One region of the Photobacterium sp. R1 genome, then DNA from elsewhere that is predicted to be linked to it. Evidence: predicted binding sites of a transcription regulator. Region 1 holds the regulator's gene; each other region holds the start of a gene.
What was found. The regulator PurR, encoded in region 1, represses purine synthesis genes. The targets are predictions, from matches to a motif close to TNANGNAAACGTTTNCNTNA.

Region 1 (3,282 bases):
TGCATTAAGAGAAACTTCAGCGTGCTCCAGAATGACTTCTGGGGTTTCCCACCAGTTTTCCGGAATGGCATAGTGTTTTGTGACGACAGGAAAACCGCGTTTTTGATAAACGTACGGTTTGAGGCCAGCTTGTTTAAAGGTTTCTTCATTTTTCGCGTTAGCGCGCAGATGCAGCTTGTCGCTAACAACTAGAGCAAACATCGTTTCACCTGCGAAAATGCCAAAACCGCCAAACATTGAGCGAGATTTAATCTGGCCAAATTTCTCAAATAAACGAATTGAATCTTTCAGTAGTGGTTTGTCCATGCTTCTTTTCTCGGTTAGAAATTTCAACAAAAGAAGTCACCAAACAACGGAGCGAGGATTCAATTGTGCATAAGATTATGAGTCTTTTGTCATAAGAATGACAAAAGTGTCCCATAAACTTCACTTCATCCATCGGCAACCCCGCTACCATGAGTAATAACTTTATCACTAAGTCATTGCTTTTAGGCCGGAAGCTTTGCGTCCCATCCTTTCAGATGGTTTGCCTTGTTCGTGACTGTTTAATCATATATCAATAAGACAAATTTGATATCGATCGCACAAAAAATTGTGATACTCTTCGCAATAAAAATCGTATAAATTTTACAGAAACTAACTGATTATCCCATCAATTCCTCTGTAGCGTAGTAATATTCCATATAAACATAGCCGATATGGGTGTTTATATCGGCTGTTTATCAATATATGTAGGTTAATATCGTTTTTTATGGATGTGTTATTTTTTTGACGGAACGGCGAACCACGAGCTCAGGATTGATCTCAAAAGTCTGAAATTCATGGTTTTTATCTTTCACGCGTTCCATCAGGATTTCCACAGCAGTCTTGCCTAAACGGCGTTTTGGCTGGTGGATTGTTGTCAGAGGTGGTGAAAAGTACGGGGCCAGATCAATATTGTCATAACCAATAATTGAAATATCATTTGGTACATTGATCCCTGCTTGTTCAAATGTACTGATTAAGGCCATTGCCATAATGTCATTGAAGCAGAAAATAGCAGTTGGACGCTCTTTCATGGCAATAAAAGCATTGGCTGCATCTACGGCAGATTCACATTCGAAATCACCTTCAATGATCCAGTTTTCATTGACCGTCAGACCAGCTTCGCTCATGGCTTTATGGAAACCTTTCAGCCGCTCACGGCAGGTAGATTTATCTTTCTGGCCGGAAAGACAACCAATTTTAGTGTGTCCATTGTCAATAAAATGACGAGTGGCAAGATAACCACCAAGTTCTGCATTATCCTGAATATTATCTGTTTTTGGGCGTGCAGGACCCCAGTCCATGATAACCATGGGCAGATCAGGCTGTCGCTCTAACTGTTCCAGCAGTTGATCATCCAGATCAGAACACATCACCAGCAGACCATCCACACGCTTTTCAGAAAGCATGCGCAGGTAATCCTTCTGTTTGGCCAGATTACCTTCGGTGTTGCATAAAATCAGCGTATAACCGGATTTATAGCAGTACTCTTCAACGCCATGCACCAATTCGGCAAAGAATGGGTTGGTCGATTTTGTCACCAGCATGCCGATGGTGCTGGTTGTATTACATTTCAGGCTGCGCGCGACGGCGCTTGGCGCGTAGTTCAATTCTTCAACTGCCGCCAACACTTTTTTCTGTGTTGCTTCCGCTACAAAGCGGGTTTTGTTGATCACGTGTGAGACTGTGGTAGTAGATACACCTGCCATACGTGCAACATCTTTAATGGTTGCCATAATTGTTCTTCTAGTCTTCAGGCCCTGAACAGGGTCTTTTCATATTTGCCAGACGCTAAAACGCCGCTTCTCTGCGAGGATAGCGGCGGGAAATGAGTGGCTCAGGCCGAGTGGTAACAATACCTTACACCGATATGAAGTCTGACTTTCTATTGCTATTTATTTCATCGGTTAATCGCTTGCGCTCACATTCTACAAGGACTCACGCACAGTGCAACGTTTCTCTTGAAATGTGGGGGGAATCTTGATGCAGCTCAAGAATACTGGCAACTTGAAAGTTGTTTCAGTCTTTACATTGTAAGTACTGTGCAAGGGCAACGGCTCAGCGATGCCCTTGCAGGAGGTTCAGGCTGAAAGGACGATCGGAAAGTGCCCGCGGGGGTGAGATTCGATGATCACCGGGGAACCATAAACGGAACTGATATTCTCAGTGGTCAGGGTATGCCAGGCATCACCGTCTGCTTGTATCTTCCCCTTATTCAGCAATACCAGTCTGTCTGCGTATTCAGCTGCAAGATTGAGGTCATGAATGACCAGGATGACGGCGGCTCCTTTACGGGCCATATCTTTTGCCAGTTTCAGGCAACTGTGCTGATGGGCAAGGTCTAAAGCTGAGGTCGGTTCGTCCAGCATTAAAATGCACTGGTCTTCCGCATTGCTGAGCTGAGCCAGTACACGGGCAAAATGAACACGTTGTTTCTCGCCGCCTGAGAGGGTGGGGTACTGACGCTGGCTCAGGTGACAGATCCCAACAGCCGTCATGCATTCCCGGGTAATTCGGAGACAATCTGTGCGCTTCAAACCAAGTGGCATACAGCCAAGTTCAACGACCTCCTGCGCAGTAAAACCAAAAGACAGGCTGCTGTGCTGAGGGAGTACACCCAAGTGTTTGGCCAGCAGGGATGGCTGCCAGTCGCTGTGCTTTTGACCAAAATAGTACACATTGCCTTTGGCACTGATTTCACCGCAAAGCACTTTGAGTAAAGTACTTTTACCGGCACCATTCGGGCCGAGTAAAGCTGTTAACTCTCCGCTGCGGAAACTGATGTTCAGCTGATCCAGTAACGTTTTACCGCCAAGTTGCAGTGATAAACCCTCGGCTGAAAGCACCGGTGATTGCTGTTTTTCGTGCCGGGGGCGAAGAGGGCGAACGATATGATGAATCATTGTAAACGGCCTTTTTGTTTCAGTAGCAGAGCAATAAAGAACGGGGCTCCCAGTAAAGCGGTGATGATACCGACCGGCAGTTCGGCTGGTGCGGCAATAACACGGGCCAGCATGTCGGCAACCAGCAAGATAAGTGCCCCCAGTAAAGCCGAGAGTGGCAATAATGTTTTGTGATTCGGGCCAGCCAGCATACGGCCGAGATGCGGCACAATCAGACCGACGAAGCCAATCACGCCGGATAAGGAGACAGCGACACCCACACCAGCCGCGCAAAATAAAATCAGCAATCGTTTTAAAGACTGGACCTGAATGCCGAGATGTTTTGCTTCTGCTTCGCCCAGTAATAAAGCGTTGA
Region 2 (3,282 bases), on a different contig from region 1:
GTGTAATGCCATCATCAGTCAGTTTATGGAGTACCTGAAGTCGACCCATTTGCAGGAGCAGGAACTTCATGATCTGAATCTGCTGGTGGAAGATGTGGCAGAGGCAGAAGGCGGCATTGAGCGGGGGATTGAGCAGGAGCTGGGTCTCATCAATGGCAAAGTGTATGTCAATGGTGTCGCGATTAAGCGTTTGATCAGTAACCTGGTGGTTAATGCGCTGCGTTACGGCAATGGCTGGGTTCGGGTCACCAGCGGGATGACGGCGGATCGCCAGATGGCCTGGTTCTGTGTGGAAGATGACGGTCCCGGGATTGAACCGGATCAGGTGGCGAAGATGCTGCAACCCCTGACCCGCGGTGACATTGCCCGCGGCAGCGATGCGGAAGGTACCGGACTCGGACTGGCGATTGTGAAGCGGATAGTGGATCAGCACCAGGGTGACATTCAGTTCAGTAACCGCAGCGAAGGGGGGCTGAAAGTCCAGGTGAGTCTGCCGTTGCGTCCGGTAAAACAGAACGGCAAGCGCGCCGTGAAATCCTAGCAGGCACAGCGCCCTCTCATTTGTGATGGGAGGACGCTGTCCGTCAATCAGTCTTTCTTTTCTTCCGGCAGAATCAGGTTCAGCAGAATCGCCGTCAGGCCACCGGCAGCCATGCCGGATGAAAGAATGCTTTTCACAATCTCAGGCATGAACTGGAGGATTTCCGGTTTCTGCGCAATCCCCAGTCCCATCGAGAACGACAGTGCCATGATCAGAATGGCACGACGGTCCAGCTCACAACGGGAAATAATCCGCACCCCGGATGCGGCAATAGTGCCGAACATCACGATGGTGGCGCCGCCCAGTACAGGTTCCGGGATCAGCTGAACCAGATTGGCGACAACAGGAAACAGACCCAGCAACACCAGCATCCCAGCGACAAAATAACCGATGTAACGGCTGGCAACGCCAGTCAGTTGGATGATGCCGTTGTTCTGGCTGAAGGTTGAGTTTGGAAAACTGTTCAGCACTGCAGCCAGTGCTGAGTTGATCCCATCTGCCAGCACGCCGCCTTTAATCCGCTTCAGGTACACCGGGCCGCTGACCGGTTGTTCTGAGGTTTCTGAGGTTGCCGTGATATCTCCGATGGCTTCCAGTGACGTAATGGCAAAGACAATCACCAGCGGGATCAGCAGCGACCCGTCAAAACCCAGTCCGTACTGCATCGGGGCAGGAATGGCGATTAGGGTGGTTTCGGCGAGCCGCTCCATACTGATCATGCCCATCAGCCAGGCGGCCAGCGTTCCGGCGGCCATCGCAATCACAATGGATGAAACACGCAGATACGGGTTCTTCATCCGGTTCATCAGGACAATCAGCCCCAGGACGATCCCGGCCAGCAGCAGTTTATCCAGACTGCCGAAGCTGCCGTCTTCAATGGCGGCATAGCCACCGCCAATTGACGTCAGGCCAATCTGGATCAGCGTCAGACCAATCAAAGTCACCACAATGCCGGACACCAGCGGGGTAATGACCCGGCGGGTATGTTGTAAAATCCGTGAAATGGCAACTTCTGTCAGGGAAGCGGCGAGAATGGTGCCGAAAATAGCAGCCATCATGGTCGGCACATCCGCACCGCCGGCTTTCATTGCCAGCCCGGCACCGATAATCGGGCCGAGAAAGTTAAAGCTGGTGCCCTGAATCGACAGCAGGCCGGAACCCACCGGGCCGATGGTCCGGATCTGAATGAACGACGCAACGCCTGAGGCCAGCAACGACATACTGACGATGGTGTTGGTGTCGCTGGCCGGCAGTCCCAGAGCCTGACAGATGATCAGCGATGGGGTGACGACGGCCACGAACATGGCCAGCAGGTGCTGCAATGCTGCAAACAGGGTTTGCGGCAGGGGCGGACGATCTTCAAGGCGGTAAATCAAATCAGATGTGCGGGGACGTTCAATTTCTTGGTGCTGGCCGGTCATGGTCAATCCTTATTACGTCGACAGGTCGGCTTCTCAAGGGGATCTGAGTGGACAGGTTTGAAGCCGAAAAAGGACCCTTGGGTCAAAATTGGCCCCTATTGTAATGACGAACCCAAAATTAGCAAACGTTTGCGCATGTTGTTTTTGGTGTGTGAAAGCAGAAAACAGCGGCATCAGACCGCGATTTCACTGGAACGGGCGGGTTCGTCCGGTTCAGGCGTTGGAATAGTTTTCCCGGTGACCGAGCCAGCGTTCAATAATGGCCTTGGCATTGGACGGATATTGATCGTGCAGGTATCGCGCCATCTTCTGGACCTGAGGGATCAGGTGCTGGTCGCGGACCAGATCGGCCACTTTGAAATCTGCAATGCCGGTCTGTTTGGTGCCGAGCAGCTCACCGGGACCGCGGATTTCCAGATCGCGCTGGGCTATCACGAAGCCGTCACTGCTTTCCCGCAGGACGCCCAGTCGCTGCTGAGCCGTTTTCGACAACGGGGCATGATAGAGCAGCACACAATGGCTGGCGACGCTGCCCCGGCCAACCCGGCCGCGCAGCTGGTGAAGCTGCGCCAGACCCAGCCGTTCGGGGTTTTCGATGATCATCAGGCTGGCATTGGGAACATCAACACCCACTTCAATCACGGTGGTGGCAACCAGCAGGTGCAGTTCACCGGCTTTGAAACGTTGCATCACGTCCTGCTTTTCAGCCGCTTTCATCCGGCCGTGAACCAGACCAATTTTCAGCTCCGGTAACTGGGCGGTCAGCTCAGTGGCGGTGTCGGATGCCGCCTGGGCTTCCAGCACTTCAGATTCATCAATCAGGGTACAGACCCAGTATGCCTGGCGTCCTTCGTTCAGACAGGCGGCACGGATCCGTTCGATGATATCTGCGCGGCGGGCATCGGAAACCGCGACGGTCTGAATGGGGGTCCGGCCCGGCGGCAGTTCGTCGATCACTGAGGTTTCCAAATCGGCATACGCGGTCATGGCCAGCGTCCGGGGAATGGGCGTGGCCGTCATGATCAGCTGGTGCGGATAACGGCCATCATTTGCGCCTTTTTCCCGCAGTTCCAGCCGCTGGTGCACCCCGAACCGGTGCTGTTCATCGATGATGACCAACGCCAGATTGCTGAAGATCACCTGTTGCTGGAACAGGGCATGGGTGCCGACCACCATCTTCGCTTCACCGCTTTCAATGCGGGCCAGCTCGGTTTCCCGTGCTTTGCCTTTGAGCTTACCGGCCAGCCAGCCGACCTGAATGCCGAGCGGTTCCAGCCACTGGGCGAAGTTGAGGGCGTGCTGTTCGGCCAGCAGTTCGGT
Region 3 (3,282 bases), on a different contig from region 1:
TTGCAGGATGACAGGTCCGCCGTCCAGTTCTTCAGTAACGAAATGGACACTGGTACCGTGCTCGGTATCACCGGCATCCAGCGCTCGCTGGTGGGTATGCAGGCCGGTATATTTCGGCAGCAGAGACGGGTGGATGTTCAGCATCCGGCCTTCATAGTGACGGACGAATTCGCTGCTCAGGATCCGCATATAACCGGCCAAAACGACCAGATCCGGCTGATATCCGTCGATGATTTCAGCCAGTGCCCGATCGAAAGTGTCACGATCAGCATAATCTTTCGCGGCCAGATGGGCTGTTGCAATGCCGGCATTACGGGCTCGTTCCAGACCATAAGCATCAGCTTTGTTCGAAACCACGGCAGCTATGCGGCCGTGTGTGATGACATCACTTTCACAGGCATCAATAATAGCCTGCAAGTTCGAGCCGCTGCCGGAAATCAGGACAACAATGTTTTTCATTGTTTAGTTGATCTCCACCTGGGCTTCACCCTCGGCAGCCTGTGCAATGGTACCTAGCAGCCAGGCGTTTTCGCCCTCAGCGTTGAGCAGTTCGACCGCTTGTGCTGCCTGAGCCTGAGGCAGAGCAATGACCAGACCAACGCCGCAGTTGAATGTGCGGTACATTTCATGGGTTTCTACGTTACCAGCCTGCTGCAGCCAGTTGAACACTGCTGGCCATTCCCAGCTTTTACCGTCGATGACCGCTTTGGTGCCTTCTGGCAGGACGCGTGGAATGTTTTCCCAGAAACCGCCGCCGGTAATGTGCGAAATTGCGTGCAGTTCGCAGCTTTCCATCAGTTTCAGAACTGATTTGACATAAATACGGGTGGGCTCCAGCAGGTGTTCTGCCAGAGATTTGCCTTCGAGGTCTTTGCTCAAATCGGCCTGAGAGACTTCGATGATTTTACGGATCAGTGAATAACCGTTGGAGTGAGGGCCGCTGGAAGCAACAGCAATCAGGGCATCACCTGCCTGAACTTTGGTGCCGTCGATAATTTCAGACTTTTCAACCACGCCCACACAGAATCCTGCGACATCGTAATCTTCGCCGTGGTACATGCCCGGCATTTCAGCAGTCTCGCCGCCAATCAGAGCACAACCGGCCTGTACGCAACCTTCACCAATCCCGCTGACAACACTGGCTGCGGTATCGACATCCAGTTTGCCGGTGGCGTAGTAGTCGAGGAAAAACAGCGGTTCACCACCCTGTACAATCAGGTCATTGACACACATCGCGACCAGATCGATTCCAATGGTGTCATGTTTCTTCAGATCCATCGCCAGACGCAGCTTTGTACCGACACCGTCAGTCCCGGAGACCAGCACTGGCTCTTTGTATTTGGTCGGTAGTGAGCACAAGGCACCAAAACCACCCAGACCGCCCATCACTTCAGGACGTGTCGTGCGTTTGACCACCCCTTTGATTCGATCAACCAGGGCATTCCCTGCATCAATATCGACACCTGCATCTTTGTAACTTAGAGAAGAATGATTACCGCTCACAACAGATCCTCACCGGTTAAATCGTAAAATCCGCAGTATGATAACAGTAGTCAGGACGGAAAGGAAAACGTTTGCGTCAAATATTCCTGGTGACGGAAACCTGACCAGACAAGTCGCTATTTCCTACCTGTATGAGGATGGTCTAGTGTATAATGGATCGATTTTTTTGAAACTTTGTTGTGTAGGAGTCCAAGATGAAAGTCGTTGAGGTAAAACACCCGCTGGTGAAGCATAAAATTGGTCTGATGCGTGAAGGTGACATCAGCACCAAGCGTTTCCGCGAGCTGGCGACGGAAGTGGGTAGCCTGCTGACTTATGAAGCGACGTCTGACTTCGAAACAGAAACCATCACGATTGAAGGCTGGAACGGCCCGGTTCAGGTAGAACAGATCAAAGGGAAGAAAGTGACTGTTGTACCGATTCTGCGTGCAGGTCTGGGCATGATGGATGGTGTGCTGGAGCACATGCCAAGCGCCCGTATCAGTACGGTCGGTATCTATCGTGATGAAGAAACACTGGAGCCTGTCCCTTATTTCCATAAGCTGGCTTCCAACATTGATGAGCGTATGGCGCTGGTGGTTGACCCGATGCTGGCAACCGGTGGTTCTATGATTGCGACGATCGATCTGCTGAAAGAGCACGGTTGCAGCTCCATTAAGGTGCTGGTTCTGGTCGCTGCTCCTGAAGGTATCGCTGCACTGGAGAAAGCACATCCGGATGTTGAGCTGTACACCGCAGCAATTGACGAGAAGCTGAATGACAAGGGCTACATCGTTCCGGGTCTGGGTGATGCAGGTGACAAGATCTTCGGCACCAAATAATTCATCAGATGAACAAAAAAACCGGCATTGCGCCGGTTTTTTTGTTTCTGAAGCAAGAAAGTTTATGTGTCAGATGATTCTATTTGGGCGTTGTCGACAACCTTACTTTCACCCAGATCTTTTGGCAGGACCAGGTTCAGGACAATCGCAACGATACCGCACAGGCTGACGCCCTGCAGACTGAACTCGCCAATCCCGAAGGCCATGCCGCCAATCCCGAACACCAGCGTGACAGCAACAATGACCAGGTTACGGGATTTATGCAGGTCAACCTGATTTTTGATCAGGGTATTCAGGCCGACAGTCGCAATTGAGCCGAACAGCAGGATCATGATCCCGCCCATGACAGGGACAGGGATGGTCTGCAGTGTGGCACCCAGTTTACCGACAAAGGCCAGCACAATTGCGGTAACTGCACTCCAGGTCATGATGGCCGGATTGAAGGCTTTCGTCAGCATGACCGCACCAGTTACTTCAGAATATGTCGTATTCGGTGGCGCACCGACCAGAGAGGCCGCAATGGTTGCTACGCCGTCGCCGGCCATGGTGCGATGCAGGCCCGGTTTTTTCAGGTAGTCTTTACCGGTGACATTGGAAATCGCCAGCATGTCGCCGACGTGCTCAACAGCTGGTGCAATCGCAACCGGAATCATGAACAGCACGGCATTGATGTTGAATTCAGGCATGGTGAAGTTCGGCATGGCGAACCAGCTGGCTTCCTGTACCGCCGTGAAATCGACGACGCCAAAGAACAAACTGGTTCCGTAACCAGCCAGGATGCCCGCGATGATAGGGACCAGTCTGAAAATCCCATTTGCGAACACGCTGACCAGAATGGTGACCAGCAGAGAGATGCAGGCAATCCACAGCGCGGCATCACCGTTGACGATCTGGATTGAACCGTCACCGCTTTTTCCCAGGGCCATATTCACTGCGGCTGGCGCCAGGCCAAGACCAA

Region 2: ACYP03_RS15045 (uracil-xanthine permease family protein) is a predicted target of PurR. The motif match lies at 2,080-2,099, and genes of this name have one in related genera.
Region 3: purM (phosphoribosylformylglycinamidine cyclo-ligase) is a predicted target of PurR. The motif match lies at 1,563-1,582, and genes of this name have one in related genera.

What each region holds. Positions count from the first base shown of each region.
Region 1 covers NZ_BAAHZP010000005.1:136,364-139,645, forward strand. Annotated here, with positions in the region: gene ACYP03_RS10450 (TfoX/Sxy family DNA transformation protein) at 1-306, opposite strand, end outside; cyclic di-GMP riboswitch class I at 438-541, opposite strand; gene purR (HTH-type transcriptional repressor PurR) at 750-1,760, opposite strand; gene ACYP03_RS10460 (heme ABC transporter ATP-binding protein) at 2,106-2,927, opposite strand; gene ACYP03_RS10465 (FecCD family ABC transporter permease) at 2,924-3,282, opposite strand, start outside.
Region 2 covers NZ_BAAHZP010000008.1:163,295-166,576, reverse strand. Annotated here, with positions in the region: gene envZ (two-component system sensor histidine kinase EnvZ) at 1-541, shown strand, start outside; gene ACYP03_RS15045 (uracil-xanthine permease family protein) at 589-1,962, opposite strand; gene recG (ATP-dependent DNA helicase RecG) at 2,176-3,282, opposite strand, start outside.
Region 3 covers NZ_BAAHZP010000023.1:12,292-15,573, forward strand. Annotated here, with positions in the region: gene purN (phosphoribosylglycinamide formyltransferase) at 1-459, opposite strand, end outside; gene purM (phosphoribosylformylglycinamidine cyclo-ligase) at 463-1,503, opposite strand; gene upp (uracil phosphoribosyltransferase) at 1,698-2,324, shown strand; gene ACYP03_RS22955 (uracil-xanthine permease family protein) at 2,387-3,282, opposite strand, start outside.